Regions from separate parts of the Nocardioides sp. Z38_18 genome, predicted to be linked through region 3. Evidence: predicted binding sites of a transcription regulator. Region 3 holds the regulator's gene; each other region holds the start of a gene.
The links. Region 3 encodes LexA, which represses DNA repair genes until DNA is damaged. Its sites were predicted from a motif close to TCGAACANNTGTTCGA; they were not measured.
Positions count from the first base shown of each region.

Region 1: the regulator LexA is predicted to act here: its motif matches at 3,303-3,318, upstream of AC4BGC_RS02205 (HNH endonuclease signature motif containing protein).
Region 2: the regulator LexA is predicted to act here: its motif matches at 2,061-2,076, upstream of AC4BGC_RS12865 (HNH endonuclease signature motif containing protein).

Region 1 covers NZ_JBZAJE010000001.1:448,150-453,636, reverse strand. Annotated here, with positions in the region: gene AC4BGC_RS02220 (exodeoxyribonuclease III) at 1-722, shown strand, start outside; gene AC4BGC_RS02215 (metallophosphoesterase) at 723-1,970, opposite strand; gene AC4BGC_RS02210 (glycoside hydrolase family 26 protein) at 2,041-3,129, opposite strand; gene AC4BGC_RS02205 (HNH endonuclease signature motif containing protein) at 3,333-4,610, shown strand; gene AC4BGC_RS02200 (DNA recombination protein RmuC) at 4,607-5,487, shown strand, end outside.
Region 2 covers NZ_JBZAJE010000002.1:364,332-369,818, reverse strand. Annotated here, with positions in the region: gene AC4BGC_RS12870 (SDR family NAD(P)-dependent oxidoreductase) at 1-707, shown strand, start outside; gene AC4BGC_RS12865 (HNH endonuclease signature motif containing protein) at 704-2,029, opposite strand; gene AC4BGC_RS12860 (hypothetical protein) at 2,173-2,532, opposite strand; gene AC4BGC_RS12855 (FAD/NAD(P)-binding protein) at 2,581-5,247, opposite strand; gene AC4BGC_RS12850 (acetyl/propionyl/methylcrotonyl-CoA carboxylase subunit alpha) at 5,348-5,487, opposite strand, start outside.
Region 3 covers NZ_JBZAJE010000001.1:771,385-776,871, reverse strand. Annotated here, with positions in the region: gene AC4BGC_RS03730 (LysM peptidoglycan-binding domain-containing protein) at 221-781, opposite strand; gene lexA (transcriptional repressor LexA) at 1,075-1,881, shown strand; gene AC4BGC_RS03720 (hypothetical protein) at 1,926-4,076, shown strand; gene AC4BGC_RS03715 (ATP-dependent DNA helicase) at 4,113-5,487, opposite strand, start outside.

The DNA of each region.
Region 1 (5,487 bases), 320 kb from region 3:
AGGCGTTCCTGCAACGGCACGACATCGACGTGCTCGCCCTGCAGGAGACCAAGGCCCGCGAGGACCAGCTGCCGCTGATGGGCCTCTCGGTGCTCGGCTACGAGGTCGCGGCCGTGGGCCACGACCAGTGGAACGGGGTCGCGCTGATCAGCCGCGTGGGCCTCGAGGACGTCGAGGTCGGGTTCCCGGAGATGCCGACGTGGGGCGACCCGGCGGCGGCCGAGGCCCGTGCGATCGGGGCCACCTGCGGCGGCGTACGGGTGTGGTCGCTCTACGTCCCCAACGGCCGCAAGGTCGACGACCCGCACTACCTCTACAAGCTCGAGTGGCTGGCCCGGCTCCGGACCGCGGCGCGCTCGATGACCGGTGACGTGGCCCTGGTGGGCGACTGGAACATCGCCCCGCAGGACGACGACGTCTTCGACATCGCCCAGTTCGCCAAGAGCACTCACGTCACCCCGCGGGAGCGGGCCGCCTTCAACGGCTTCCTCGAGGACGGCTGGGTGGACGTAGTCCGCCCGCACACCCCGGGCCCCGAGGTCTACACCTACTGGGACTACTACCGGCAGCGCTACGAGCGCAACCGCGGCATGCGGATCGACTTCGTGCTCGGCTCGCCCTCCCTCGCAGCGAGGGTGACCGGCGCGTTCATCGACCGCGAGGAACGCGCCGGCAAGGGCGCCAGCGACCACGCGCCGGTGATCGTCGACCTCGCCGACTAGTCACTTCGAGCGCAGCTGGAGCAGCGTCACCTGGGGAGGTGCGCCGACCCGCACCGGCGGGCCCCAGAAGCCGGCGCCGTTGGTGACGTAGACCGGCACCCCGTCCACCCGGCCCAGCCCCGAGACGACCGGTTGCTCCAGTCGGGCCAGCTGTCCGAAGGGGGCCATCTGCCCGCCGTGGGTGTGCCCCGAGACCTGCAGGTCCACGCCGTACTTCGCCGCCGAGTGCGCCTGCACCGGTTGGTGCGCCATTAGCACCACCGGGACGTCTGGGTCCCGGTCGGCGAAGGTCTGGGCGAAGTCGGGGGCGTCGTAGTAGTCCTTGCCGGCGAGGTCGTTGACCCCGGCAAGGTCGAGTGCCCCGCCTCGGAACAGCAGCTGCGTCCGCTCGTTGCGCAGCGTGCGGACGCCGAGCTCGTCGAGGCGCTCGATCCATTCCTCGTGACCCGAGTAGTACTCGTGGTTCCCGGTGACGAAGAACGAGCCGTGGCGTGACCGGATCCCGGCCAGTGGCTCCGCGCCGACGCCCCGATCCTCGACCGAGCCGTCCACCAGGTCGCCGACGATGGTCACGACATCGGCGTCGAGCTCGTTGATGCGGTCGACGATCCGGCGCACGTGCGCCTCGCCCGCCAACGGCCCGAGGTGGATGTCGGAGACGACGACCAGCCGGGTGCCGTCCAGCGAACGCGGCAGCCGGGGAAGGGCGATCTGCCGGCGGTCGAGCTGGGGTGGCCCGAGCGCGCTCCGTACGCCGTACCCGACGGTGCCGGCGGTGGCCACCACGGCCCCGATCGCCAGGCCCCGGGAGAGAACCACCCTGCGCGTCGGACCGCTCGCCTCCGGCCCGGTTTCCTGAGTCCCGGTTTCTGGCCCAGGCCCAGGCCCACACACAGGCCCAGACGCAGGCACAGTCTCAGACGCAGCCCCGACCGCAGCCTCCTGCCGGCGCCACCACCGCGAGACCGCGAACCGCGGAACCTCCAGGACGACCAGGAACGTGACCAGGTAGAACAGCACCCCGAGCCAGAGGTAGCCCGGCCAGGCCAGCCACTCCGCGACCCCGGTCCCGACCCCCACCAGGGTGGCCGGCACCAGCAGTCCGAGCACCCCGAAGACAACAGCGCCGATCCTGCGCACCCGTCGGTCGAGAACCGTGTCCCGCACCAGTCGTCGCCACAGGTAGAAGTGCACCGCAACGACCAGGAGCAGCGCGACGACGAGGGCTGCCAGGAAGGCGATGATCACGCTCGGACGCTACGGGGGTGCGCCAACTACCGTGCCCATCCCCTTGATTTCTGGCCCCTGAACGCGCCGGTCAGAAGATCCGGTCCCGGCCGACCGCCCGGCCTGCCTGGGCGAAGGAGGCGAGGCTGCCGGGTCCGTTGGTCAGGTAAAAGTTGCAGCTCTTCCCCCGGAAGGTGCCGTTGGCGTCGAAGCGGACCACTGCCTTGAGGTTGGACAGCTGCCGCAGCGTCGCCGGGATGCCGGCGTGCCACTGCTTGGACCGGGTCTGGTTGGCGTTGTCGTACTGGGTGCCGTACTCGCTGAGCAGGAACGGCTTGTGCGCCAGGCCGATCTTCTGCATCCAGCGGTAGGTGGGCCAGACCTTCTGGCCGAACGTCTGCCAGCCCGTGCCGTTGCACCGGTAGAAGTTGTAGGGGTCCCAGCCCACCCAGTTGACGTAGGCGCCACCGGGATAGCCCTGCCGGATCCGGGCGGCGTTGCCCCCGCCGAGGTAGCCGGTGGAGACCCAGGCCCAGGCGACGTTGGAGACCCGGTAGCGGTTGAACACCTTGACGATGTGCCGGTACGCCGCCACATAGTCGGCCATCGAGCCCTTGTCGCGATGGGAGTCGAACTCCGGGTCGAAGGCGATGAACACCGGCCTCTTGTAGGCCTTCACCCGCTTCGCCGCGTTGTTGACGTAGCGGTCGTAGCGCCCGTTGGCGATGGCCCGCCAGGAGAGGTTCCGGTTGGTGTCGGAGACCCGCGCCTGCCAGGAGATGAACAGCTTGCGGCCCCCGGCGCCGAGGCGACGCTCGTAGACGTCGGGGAACTGTCCCTGGTGGATGTGGTCGGAGAAGTCGTGGTACCTCAGGCTCAGGTCGAACCTGCGGCCCACCTGGGACTCGAGCCGGCGCACGGACGCCTCCGGGCCGCCGTTGCGGATGCTGTAGACCCCCCAGAGGGCGCCGCACTTCGGTGCGAACTTGGCCTTCGCCCCGCACCGGCGCTTCTTCTTCTTGGCCACGTGGACGACGTCGTCCTTGACGACGGCCTTCGAGCCGTCGGTGTCGGGCTGGGGGCCGGGGACGACCGGTTGGGTCGACATCACCAGGGCGGCGACGGCAGATCCGGCGATGAGGATTCTGCCCAGTCGTAGGGTCCGAGACGTGGGGAACATGGTGCTCCTGTCGATGCGAGTCGATCCGAGCCCCCGTTCGAGCAGGCTAACAAAGGAACCGGTTTCCCATCAGTGCCTCCGAAGACCGGATTGCCCGCGCACCCGGACTGCCTGCTCGTCGCGACAAGCGGTTGAGTCCGCTGTTGCACACAGATCCGCCGTCACCTCTTGACTCGAACATCTGTTCGATCGAGAATGGATGCATGACCTCGCTCCTGGACCGCCGGCCCGACAGTGACCACCCGGTCCTGTCCGGGATGGCCGCCCTGGAGGCAGCGCTGGACCAGCTGCTGGCCGGCGCGAAGCAACCGCTCCCGGATGGCGAGTACGCCGCCCTGGTGACCCGGCTGGAGCGGGACAGCCGCCGCCTGGAGGCGGTGAAGCTCAATGTGATGGGCGCGGCCGACAGAGCCGGGGCTGCAGCGGCCGCGGGGTTCACCGGGACAGAGGCATGGGTGGCCCGGCAGACCACCACCACCCGCGTCGCCGCGGCCCGGGAGGTGGGGATCGCCCGCGAGCTCGCCGGCGGTGGGCACGACGCCACTGCTGCGGCGCTCGACGAGGGGACGGTCTCCCCCGCGCACGCCGCGGTGATCCTCCATGCCGCTCGCCAGCTCCCCGGGGGCGTCAGCGCGGAACAGCGCGAGGTCGTGGAGGCGGTCCTGGTCGCCAAGGCGCAGCGGTTCGACCCCGACCAGCTGCGCCGCGAGGCCCGCCGTGCGATCGAAGCGATCGAGCCCGACCAGCAGGCCGTCGACGCCCACGAGGACGCCCAGCTGCGCACCGAGGAGGAAGCCGCGCGCTCCCGGTCGCGGCTGACCTTCCACGACAACGCAGACGGCACCACCACCGGACACTTCACTCTCCCCAGCACCGAGGTGGCGCACCTGCGCAAGATCATCGACGCGATGACCGCGCCGCGCAGGATGGCCGCGAGGAGTGGCGCCGCGCCAGACCGGGCCGTGACCGCCACCTACGACTGGGACCACCGCCGCGGTCTCGCGTTCGGCGAGCTGCTCGAGCACCGGCCCACCGACCACCTGCACCACAAGACCGCTGCCACCGTGGTGGTCACCATCGACCACACGGTCCTGACCGGGGCGCTGAAGGCGGCCCACCTCGACACCGGCCACCAGCTCAGCGCCGGTGAGGCACGGCGGCTGGCCTGCACCGCAGCGATCCTGCCCGCCGTCCTCGGCGCCGGCTCCGTGGCGCTGGACCTCGGCCGGGAGAGCCGGCTGTTCTCCCAGGCACAACGCATCGCCGCCGGGCTGCTCCACGACACCTGCGCCGCCGAGGGCTGTGAACGTCCCTACGCCTGGTGCGAGCTCCACCATGAGCACTCCTGGAGCCACGGCGGCAGGACCGACCTGGCCAACGCGATCCCGTTGTGCCACTGGCACCACCAACGCATCCACGACTCCGGCTACCTCCACCACCGACAAGCCGACGGCACCCTGCGATTCAGCAGACATCGATGAGGTCCCCGGTGTTGTCGGTGCCTGCTGCCACCCTGATGGGCATGGACCTCCTGCTGCCCGTGCTCACCCTGGTGATCGGCATCCTGCTCGGCGCCGTCGCGGTGCTGCTGTGGTCCCGGCGTGCCGGGGACCCCGACGTGCTGCGGGCGCTCGCCGCCCGCGGTGACGACCAGGCCGTGCTCCGGGACGGCCTCGACCGGCTGCACGAGCGGCTGATGGACGTGGAGCAGCAGCGGGCCTCCTGGCAGGGCCAGCTGCGCCAGCAGGTCGCCGACATGCGGCACAGCACCGACCAGCTGCGGCGGGAGACCGGCGCGCTGTCCACTGCCCTGCGCAAGCCCCAGGTCAGGGGCCAGTGGGGCGAGCTGCACCTGCGCAAGGCAGTTGAGCTGGCCGGGATGGTGGAGCACTGCGACTTCCAGCAGCAGGTCCACCTGACCCGGGAGGACGGCGCCCTGCGGCCCGACCTCGTGGTGCACCTGGCGGGGGGACGCTCCGTGGTCGTGGACTCCAAGGTGCCGCTCGACGCCCACCTCGACGCGCTGGCGAGCGAGGACCCCGAGGAGGTCGAGGCCCACCTGCGCCGTCACGTGCGCCAGGTGCGCAGCCACGTCGACGCCCTTTCCGGCAAGGCCTACTGGCGCTCGATGCCCGGCGCCCCCGAGTTCGTGGTGATGTTCGTGCCGGCCGAGTCGTTCCTGGCCGCGGCGCTGGAGACCGACCCCGGCCTGCTGACGTACGCCGCCACGCGGGACGTGGTCATCGCGACCCCCACGACGCTGATCGCACTGCTGCGCACCGTGGCCCACGGGTGGACCACCGAGGCGCTGGCCGAACGCACCCGGGAGATCCACGAGCTCGGCCGCGAGCTGCACAC
Region 2 (5,487 bases), on a different contig from region 3:
GTCACGAGCTGGTCCTGGTGGCCCGGTCGGCCGAGCGGCTGCAGGCCCTGGCCGACGAGCTGCCCACCACCGCGCACGTCGTACCCGCCGACCTCGCCGACCGTGCCGACCGCGCCGGTCTGCTCCCCGAGCTGGACTCGCGCGGTCTGACTCCCCAGGTGCTGGTCAACAACGCGGGGTTCTCCACCCTGGGCCCGGTGCACCGCAGCGACCCGGAGGCGGAGCTGCGGATGATCGAGGTCGACGTCGCCGCGGTCGCCGACCTGTGTTCCCGGTTCCTGCCCGCCATGGTCGAGCGGGGCAGCGGGGCCGTGCTCAACGTGGCCTCGACCGCCGCCTTCCAGCCGCTTCCCGGGCAAGCGGGGTACGGCGCCGGCAAGGCCTTCGTGCTCTCCTACACCCGCAGCCTGCACGCCGAGCTGCGCGGCACCGGCGTCACGGCCAGCGTGCTGTGCCCCGGACCGGTCGAGACCGGGTTCGGGGAGGCGGCCGGCTTCGGCGAGGGGGAGGCCGAGGGCGCCCTGCCCGCGATCATGTGGGTGCCGGCGACCCAGGTCGCCAAGACCGCCGTCGAGGGGCTGGACCGCGGGACCCTGGTGATCATCCCCGGCCTCGCCAACCAGGTCGGCGCCGCCTTCTCCACGGTCGCCCCGAAGAGGCTCCTCGCCTCGGTGCTCGCCAGGGTCCACCCGGGACTGCGCGACTAGCTGGGTGAAGCGCTGGGCGGCCGCCGCGACACGGGCCGGACGACGTACTGGTGGCCGGTGGGCGAGGTCCAGGTGTAGCTGCCGTCGTCGAGGCGCTTGTAGTCCCAGGCGGTGAACGTCTTGAGCCGGTGGTGGCTCCGGCACAGTGGGGCGAGGTTGCCGGGATGTGTCTGGCCCGGTGGTCCGCCGTCGTCCATCGACAGGTAGGCGGTGATGTGGTCGAGGTCGCAGCTCCTGCTGTCGCGGCGGCAGCCGGGGAAGACGCAGTGGGCGTCGCGAAGGACGCAGAGCTCGCGCATGGCCGCGGGTGGGTCGTGTGCGTCGACCGGCCGGGCGGCGGGGTCGGCGCTCCCGGCGTCGAGGTCGATGACGGGCCGCAGGACGACCTTGCCGCCAGCGTCGGCGTGCCGGGCGAGCCATTCCTCGAGGAGGCGGGTGGTGGCGGCGCCGTAGTGCTCGATCGTGCAGGCTCCGGTGCCGATCAGGTCGGCGGGGGTGAGGTGCACGTAGAGATCCAGGTTGCCGGTCCCACCCTGTGAGGGCGCGGCGTCGCGCCCGGAGAGCAGGTCGAGGGCGTACTGCGGATCGGCGAGGATCCCGACCGCCCGCGCCCGTCGCACGTCGAGGGGGTCGGTGTCGCCGAGGCCCTTGAGCTCGCCGGCGATGCGGCTCAGGGTCTGGTCGAACAGCAGTGCGTCGGGGGTGTCGAGAGTCATCGCGACGTCGGTGGTGCCGGGGGAGGTACGGCCGGTGCGGTGGAGGTGCACCCCGCGGGCCTGGCGGCGGTGTTGCTCTTCGTCGGCGGCGCGGTCGGGGTCGAAGTAGAGCCGCGCCTCGTCGACCAGCTGCTCGGCGTCGACGAGGTGGACCTTCGCCGGGGTCGAGGCGATCAGCCGGTCCGCGAACGCGACCGCCTCCTCGGAGAGGTCGTGGGTGTGCCGGGAGATCTGGCGGGCGAGCCAGGCCGGGACCCGCCCGGCGACGACGTGCTCCCAGAGCCGCGGCAGCCGGTAGGCGAGCTCGAGGGCGTCGGCGAGGAGCTGCCTGGCGGCGTCCAGGGTGATGTGCAGGGCGGCGCCCAGGCCGGCGACGGCGAGCTCGGAGACCAGGGGCGCGCCGGGTCCGGCGAGGGTGCAGACGTGCTCACCGTCGGCGGGGACCTGGCCCCAGTGCGCGGGCCACTCGTCATCGGGGCAGGGGTGCAGCAGGGCCCAGTCGACGGTCCGCTGCAGCTCGCGGATCTCGGCGGCCTGCTTGTCGGCGCGAGCCTGGCGGACGGCGTCCAGCACCTCTGGAGCGGAGAGGGTCTTGGTGCCGGCCATGAACCAACTCTAGGTGTGATCACCGACACAATCGAGCACCTGTTCGAGGTTGTGGAGAACTATCTCGCGGCTCCTGCCGAGAGCCGCGAAACGACGCCTGGCCATGCGTCCCGACCCGAGACCCACGCCAGCGAGCGCGCGAATCAGCCCGCGAACTCCCCGGCGCGAACAAGCTCGGCGAGCTCCGCGATGCGGGCAGTCGGGACCTCCAGGCCGGTCCCCGGCTCCTTGTGGACGACCTTGACGGATCCGGTCGGACCCCAGCGGTCGCCCTCGATCCGGACCACGCCGACCTTCCAGGGCTGCTGCTCCTGCCACCGCTCGATGAGCCTGCCGAAGACCAGGTACAGCGGCACCAGGACCAGCAGCTCCTCCAGGCCGCTGGGGCCACCGGTGAACGTCTCACCGCGACGGACAGCCCGCACGTAGTAGAAGAAGTTGCCGACGTGCAGCGGCACGTCGTGGTCGTTCAGGGCGAACGGCAGCCGGTCGTCGTCGGGCACGCCACCATCGTGGGGCAGGTGGTGCCCCCCTGTCCCGAACCCGGAGAACTAGCCCCGGGTCCTCGTGACGTCAGTCGCGAGGGCGGTACGGCGCCGGGCGTCCAGGGGGGACGGGCGACGGCTCAGGCGCCGGTCCAGCACCGCTGCCGCCCGCTCGGCCTGGCCGGAGGCCACGAGGGCGTGGATCAGCGTGTCCTCCAGGACGTCGCGCTGGGCCGCACTCCCGCCGAGCGCCTCGGCGCGGGGGAGGACCGCCTCGAGATGCACGACCGCGGAGCCGTGGTCGCCCTCGACCATCGCCTGCAGTGCGCGGCACACGGGGGCGACGACCTCACGGAAGGTGGCGTCGGCGTGCGCGAGCGAGGTGGTCCGCAAGGCGGCCAGGCCGACTTGGTCCCGGGCGGAGGCGAGGCTGAGTGCTGAGTGCAGCGCGGCGAACGCGGTCGGAGGGCTGATCAGCCAGCCGTCCGGAGCGGCCTCGCACACCGCGGCGCCGGGCAGCACGCCCTGCCAGGAGTCGGTGACCTGGCAGCGCCACAGCAGCGAGCCGCTGTCGACCAGGGCCCGGGAGCCGGTGACCTGGGGCGGGGAGAGCTCGCGCTCGTAGCGACGGCGCACCGCAGCCAGGTCGCCCTGCGCCAGCTCGTGCAGCGCCGCGTGCCAGGAGAAGTGCGAGCGGTGGTTGGCCTCAGGGCCTCGGGTGCGGATCCACTCGTCGAGCCAGGCCAGTCCCTCGGTGTGCCGGCCGGTCTCGTAGAACACGTGGGCCTGCGCGTGCGCGGCGTGGCCGGAGGCCGGCTCCACCGACAGGGCGTACGACGCCAGCGCCTCCGCCTCGGCCCATCGCTCCTGGTCCTGGCGCACGAACGCGAGCTGCCCGGCGTACCACCAGTCGTCGCCGTAGCTGCGACCGAGACCCTCCACGAGCGCGGCCGTCTGGGGACCCGAGGTGAGGCCGCCGAAGGCGACCGTCGGGACCACGACGCTCACCGCGAGGGCGTCGCGCGGGAAGAGCCGGATGTGCCGGAGGAGTGCGGCGGCGCCGGTGGGCTCATCGGAGCGCAGCCGCACGGTGACGGCGTCGAGGAAGCTGACCTCGCGGTCGTCGAGGTCGCGGTCGGCCGCGGCGATGTGGGCGGCCCGCAGCGAGGCGCGCCAGGAGCCGGTCGCGCCCCACTCGTGACCCAGCAACGCCAGGGCCGCGTGGGCGTGGGCGAAGCCCGGGTCCAGCGCCACGGCGGCCTCCAGGCCCGCCTCGACGCCGTCCTGGAGGCGGAGCAGCCGCCCGAGCGCGTCGTTGTACGCCGCGGCCGCCGCGCCTTCGGTCGTGAGCGTGAGCCCGTAGGTGTCGACGGGCCGCCGGCTGGTCTCGCCCTGCAGTGCACGCACGACCGCACGGGCGACCTCGTAGGCCTGCTCGCGGATCTCGGGCATCGCCGTGGTCTCCCACAGGTTGCCGCGCCGCAGGGTGCCCAGGGCGTGGAACGGCACGCTGGGAGGAAGTACGCCGAGGATGCGGCCGTCGTCGGCGGTGTCGATGCCCAGGCCCGACGGCCCGGGCCGGACGAGGCCGTCGCGGGCCAGCGTGACCAACAACGGGTCCTTGGCCACCGTGCCGACCGGGCCGGTGCAGTTGACGACCCCGGCGACCTCGAGCCGCTGGCCGTCGCTGAGGGTCACCTCGACCCCGGACTTCGTGGGGCGGGCGTCGGTCACCGTTCCGGCGTGCCGGACCAGGCGCCCGGACGCGGCGATCGCACCGAGCCGGCCGGCGGTCACCGGGGGCATCCGGTGCCGGCGTACGTCCCACTCGCGGGCGTCGCGCGCGGTGAAGGTGCGCTTGTCCTCCTCGTCGAGCCCCTGCCACAGCTGGGCGGTGACCGGTCGCAGGCCGTCGAGGGCCGCGCGCCAGTCGCCGGTCTCCTCCACCGTGCGCTCCACGTGGTCGCGGACCACCTCGCGCAGCTCGGCGAGCGAGCCGATCCGGGTGATCCCGGGAGGCGGGGGCACCGCCGGGGTGGTCGGCATCCGGTGCACGGCCGGCAGCCGGTCGCGGCGCGAGACGGTGTGCAGCGTGCGTCCCGGCGCATCGGCGGCGATGGCGACGTCGACCATGGTCAGCCCGGTCCCGACCAGCAGCAGGTCGCCCTCGGGCAGTTCCTGGGTCCACGGGTCATCGACCAGCAGCTCGCTGTCGCGCAGCTGCGCGGGTGCCCAGTCGGTGCCCGGGGTGGCGCCGGTGGCGAGCACGACGGCACGCGCGACGACCGACTGGCCCGAGGCCAGCCGGACCACGAACGCGTTGCCGCGGCGGTCCAGCCCGGTCACGGAGTCGGTACGCCGGTCCAGGCGGGCGTTGCCGGGGTACTCCGCCGCCGTGCTCAGCAGCCCGGCCACGTAGTCGCCGTACACCCGGCGCGGGACGAAGTCCTGCGGCTGGGCGCCGGGGTCGTGGTGGTTGCGCACCCAGCGGAAGAAGTGCTCGGGGTCGCGCGGGAACGCGCTCATCCCGCTCGCGGGGACGTTGAGCAGGTGCCGGTCGTCGCCGGTGGAGTACGCCGCGCCGCGACCCGTCGTGGGGGAGGGGTCCACCAGGACGACCTGGTAGCGCTGCGACAGGCTGGTGAGGAGGTGGGAGGCGGTCAGGGTGCCGGCAGCACCGGCCCCGACCACCACCACGCAGCAATCGCCTTCGCCCCGCGCAGCTTCGTGCATGTGCACCACCCGTAAAGTCTAGTAATCTGGTGCATTAACTTACCAAACAATTCGTCCGGGGCCACCATCCACGCCCGACGGGTGGGTCACACTCGATCGGCTACTCGGCGTCCTTGATCTCGCAGACGACCTCGCCGTTGGTGACGCCCGAGCCCACCTCGGCCTTGAGGCCGGACACGACGCCGGCCTTGTGGGCCTTCAGCGGCTGCTCCATCTTCATCGCCTCGAGCACCACGATCA
Region 3 (5,487 bases):
TCGACTGACCGCTCACTTCGTTCGCTGCTCGACCACCTTGTGGGCGGCTGAGCCTTGCCCGTCGCGTGAGTGGGTCTCGACTGGCCGCTCGCTTCGCTCGCTGCTCGACCACCTTGGGTGGGATGGGGGGCGGGGTGGGTCGAGCGTGTCGGCCCACCCCGCGGGTCCCCCGTGCCGGCGACCCGGGTCGAAGAGGTCGTCGGCACGTCTGGTGCCAAGGTCAGCCGCGCGGGACCGCGAGCTTCTGGCCCTCGGCGATCTGACCACCGGGGAGCGAGTTGAGCTCCTTGATCCGGTGCACCATCGTGCGGATCTCGCCGGGCTGGGCGAGGTCCGCTGCGATGTCGTAGAGAGTGTCGCCGGGGGCGACCTCGATCACCCGGACCGGCTCGGGGGTGCCTCCGGAGAGGCCCGCGGCGGCCCAGCCGCCGAAGGCGGTCATCAGGGCGAGCGCGAGGCCGAGGAAGGTGAGCACGGCGACCACGCGGCCGCGGCGGGTCAGCCGCACCCGTCGGGGGGTGGCCGGACCAGGCTGCGCAACCGGGGCGACCCGGCGCGAGGAGCGGACCCGGCGTGCCGCCGGTGCCGAACGGACCGGACGGGCCGGAACTGCCTCGAGGGCGCGCTGCCCGTAGTCGAGATCGAAGACCCGGTCGAAGTCGACCTCGACGCGGCGGTCGCGCTGCGTCGGGACCGCGGCGCGGACCAGGGCGTCGAAACGCGCGTCGACCTCGTTGGCGGAGGTGGCGTCCTGCGGGCGGTGAATGCTGAGAGTGCTCATCGGTCAACCTTTCGGGGAAGTGCCCGGCCCAGGTGGCCGAGCGGTCGGTTGGCGACCCCTGCTGTGTGTTGATCGATTTCTATCGGCAGCCACTGACAAGTTCGTTTTCCGTGGACCTGCCGGGCTGATCGAGCGTATGTTCGATCGAACACGTGTACGACGTTAGGGCACGTGTTCGAACGAAGCAAGCACCCAGTCGAACAAATGTTCGGCTGATACGACCGACAAGTAGCGCGACACGCCCTTCGAACATGTGTTTGAAGTGACGCATGTTGCTGGACTAGGTTCTCCCCATGGCGACTCGCGATCAGGACCCCCAGAAGCCCACCCGGCTCCCCCGGGCGAAGAAGACCGCCCCGAAGACCACCGCGGCCACGCTCGAGGCGGGAGCCGGCGCCAAGGTCACCGAGCTTCCGGACGCGGCTCCGGACAGCACCGGCCTGACCCCGCGGCAGCAGCGCATCCTCAACGTGCTCCGCGAGTCGATCGAGAAGCGCGGCTACCCGCCGAGCATCCGCGAGATCGGCGAGCTCGTCGGGCTCACCAGCTCCTCCAGCGTGGCCCACCAGCTGCGCGTCCTGGAGGGCAAGGGCTTCATCAAGCGCGATCCCAACCGCCCGCGCGCCCTCGAGGTGTTCATCCCCGAGCTGATGGCCGCGCGGCGTGCGATCGCCTCGGCGGACGAGGCGGGCTACGACCAGACGGGCCTGGGCGACGCCGTACCCACACCCACGATGGTGCCGCTGGTCGGCCGGATCGCCGCTGGTGGACCGATCCTCGCCGAGGAGAAGGTCGAGGAGATCTTCCCGCTGCCCAAGAGCCTCGTCGGCGACGGCACCCTGTTCCTGCTCGAGGTCTCCGGCGACTCGATGATCGACGCCGCCATCTGTCACGGCGACTACGTGGTGATCCGCCAGCAGCCCGACGCCGAGAACGGCGAGATCGTGGCCGCCATGCTCGACGGCGAGGCCACGGTGAAGACCTTCCAGCGCCGCGACGGCAAGGTCTGGCTGCTGCCGCACAACGATGCCTACGACCCGATCGACGGCACCTACGCCACCATCCTGGGGAAGGTGACCACCGTCCTGCGCCGGATGTGAGACAACTGGCCGGAATACTATTATTTCGGACATATACTGCATGAATGTCCGTACGGTCCTGGCGCGCGTGCGTCATCGCAGTGCTCGCGCTGCTGCTGGTCGCCGTACCCGCACTCCTCGCACAGGACGGGCGTTCGGGCGAGCCGTCCGCCGGCCCGCAAGCCGTCCCGCTCGCCCCGGGAGCCGGCGAAGACCCCTCGACGCCCGCGGGCGATCCCGGCAGTGCGCGTCCCACCCCGGCTGTCCAGGAACAGGCCGTGGGCAGCGCGTCCAAGCCCGACGCGTCGCTCGCGGACAACCGGACCCAGCCTGCCGCCGACCCTGAGCCCCGTGTCCTGCCCGAGCGGATGCAGGGCCGCCCCGCCGTGCGCGCGCTCGGTGGCCGGCTCCCCGCCGTCGCTGCCGGCAACGGACTCTCCCCGGCAGGCTTCGAGGAGCTGCTGGTCGAGGATGACACCGTCTGGCTGACCCCGGAGGGACGTGTCTACTTCGAGGAGGAGGCCCCCGCCGAGGTCACCACCACCTCGGGTGACGCCGCCCCGACCGTGGCCGCGGCGTACGCCGTGAGCGAGACCTTCACCCTGCACAGCCGGCCGGACGCCACCCGCAAGATCTTCCTCGACTTCGACGGGGCCACCGTCACGGGCACCGGCTGGAACACCTCCAAGGGCGGCTCGATCCCCGACGGCGTACACACCGGCTTCGACACCGACGGTTCACCGAGCACGTTCAGTGCCTCCGAGCACGGGTTCATCCAGGAGGTCTGGCGCCAGGTCGCGGAGAGCTATGCCCCGTTCGACGTGGACGTCACCACGCAGGATCTCGGCGTCGCCGCGATCACCAGGAGCTCGGCGAGCGACACCACCTACGGCACCCACGTCGTGGTGACCAGCTCCGAGGCTCCCCGGGCGTCGGTGTGCGGCGGCTGCCTCGGAGTGGCCTACCTCCGCACGTTCGACCTGATCAGGGCCACCCCCGACTACCAGCCGGCCTGGGTCTTCGCCTACAACAAGGGCTTCGACCCGATGACGGTGGCGCAGGCGGCCACCCACGAGACCGGGCACAACCTGGGACTCGAGCACGACGGCACCACGTCCACCGACTACTACGCCGGCACCCGCGCGTGGGGCCCGGTGATGGGCTCCTCGATGAACCGGGCAGTGAGCCAGTTCAGCATCGGGGAGTACGCCAGGGCCAACAACACCCAGAACGACTTCGCCGTGATGCAGTCCAACGGACTCCCGCTGCGCACCGATGACCACGGCGGGACCGTCCAGACCGCCACCGTGCTCACCGCCAGCACGTCGTACGACGTCTCCGGGGTGATCGGCACCCGCACCGACACCGATGTCTTCGCGATCACCCGCTCGTGCGTGAGCGAGCTGCGGGCCTCCGTCACCGGCATCGGCGCCCAGACCGCGCTCGACCTCAAGCTGGACCTCCTCGACGCCGACGGCCGGGTGCTGGTCAGCAACTCCCCCGTCTCCGGCTACACCGGCACCACCGTCCCGGTCTCCACCGGGATGAACGCCTCCCTCGTGCGGGAGCTGGGTCTCGGCACCTACTACCTGCGCGTCGACGGTGTCGGCAACGGCGATCCGCTCACGGGCGGCTGGTCGGACTACGGCAGCCTCGGGCAGTACCGCCTCACCGCGACCGGATGTCCCACCACCCCCACCGACCCGCTCTCGCCGTCGCCGACTCCCACTCCCAGTCCGGGGCCGTCCCCTGCCCCGGGAGCGACCCCGTCGCCCAGCGCCCCGGCGGTGCCGGCGCCCAAGCCGACCCCCGCCCCGGCACCCAAGCCCACTGCGCCGAAGCCCCCCGCCCCCAAGGCCCCGGCTCCCAAGGCCCCGGCCCCCAAGGCCCCGGCTCCCACGGTCAAGAAGCCCACCGCACCGCGCATCGGCGTAGCGGCCGCCGGCGCCCGCCGCGGACCCAAGACCGCGCTGGTCCGCTGGGGTGCCCCCGTCCGCACCGGCGGTGCCGCGATCACCCGCTACCGCGTCGCGGCGTTCCGCCTCAACGCCCGCAACCGGGTGGTGCGCACGTTCACCTCCGGCTACCAGCGGGCGAGCGCGAGGTCGCTGGTGATGCGCCTGCCGGCCGGGCGGTACGTGTTCAAGGTGATGGCCCAGAACAGGGCCGGCTCCTCGCCGTGGTCGCCGGCCTCACGCGTCGTCCGGGCCCGCTGACAGTTCCGGCAGGTCGCGGACTGCTCCGGTTTGGCCCTAGCCCTGGGCCAGCCGCTTCAGCGCCCGGCGTACGACGGCGGGGTCGTCCGTCTGCCACATCGGCGGCAGGCTGGCGCGCAGGAAGCCGCCGTAGCGAGCCGTCACCAGCCGCGGGTCCAGGCAGGCCACCACTCCCCGGTCGGTGGTCGTGCGGATCAACCGGCCGGCCCCCTGGGCCATCAGCAGCGCCGCGTGCGTGGCGGCCACCTTCATGAAGCCGATGACCCCGGCCTTGTCCGCGGCCCGCTGGCGCGCCGACATCAGTGGGTCGTCGGGGCGTGGGAACGGGATCCGGTCGATGATCACCAGCTGGCAGGTGTCACCGGGCACGTCGAGGCCCTGCCACAGGCTGAGGGTGCCGAACAGGTTGGTGTGCGGGTCGCCGACGAACTGCCGGGCCAGCTCGGGCAGCTGCGCGTCGCCCTGCGCCAGCGTGGTCAGGTGCGGCAGCGCCTCGCGGACGTGCTCGGCCGCAGCCTCCGCGGCGCGACGACTGGAGAACAGCCCCAGCGTGCGGCCGTCGGCCGCATCTACGAGCTCGGTGATCTCGTCGAGGTGGGCCTGGGTGAGGCCGTCACGGCCCGGGGGCGGGAGGTGCCGGGCGACGTAGAGGATCGCCTGCTGGCCGTAGTCGAACGGTGAGCCGACGTCGAGCCCCTCCCAGGTGCCCTCGCTCGCCTCGGTCGCCCGATCGGCGGGGCGCAGCCCCAGCGAGGCCGCGACCGCGTCGAAGTCGCCGCCGAGCTTGAGCGTGGCCGAGGTGAACACCACGGTCTTCTCGGCGAGCAGCTTCTCCCGCATCGGTCCGGCCACCTCCAGCGGCGCCACGCACAGCGGGTAGGACCCGCGGGGACGGTCGCTCTTCCCGCCGGAGCGGTCGGCGATCCAGAGCACGTCGCGGTCCGAGCCGGCCGCCATCCGCTCGGCCACCTTGAAAAGCTCCTGGGCCCAGCCCCTGGCCTGGGTGCTCGCCGCGTCGGCGCCACCGCCCTCGCCGCCCCGGGGCGCGTCCTTGGGGAACGCCGAGACGAGTGCTCGCGCCGCGTCGCGCACCAGCACGATCGCGTCAGCGAGCTGCTCGGGCACCCGGTCGATCCGCCCGGGCTCGCTGACCTCGATCGCGTCCCGCAGCCGCTCTCCGGCATCGGCGAGGTCGTCGGCCTCGGGCCCGTCGACGTGGCGCTGGGAGCGGCGCGCCGTACGGTCGATCTCGAAGACCGAGAGCTCGTCGGTCGCTGCCTGGGTCACCCGCGAGACGAGCTCGTGCGCCTCGTCGATCACCGCGACGTCGTACTCCGGGATCATCGGCACGCCCTCGATCGCGTCGATCGCCAGCAGCGAGTGGTTGGTCACGATCAGCTGCGATCGCGCC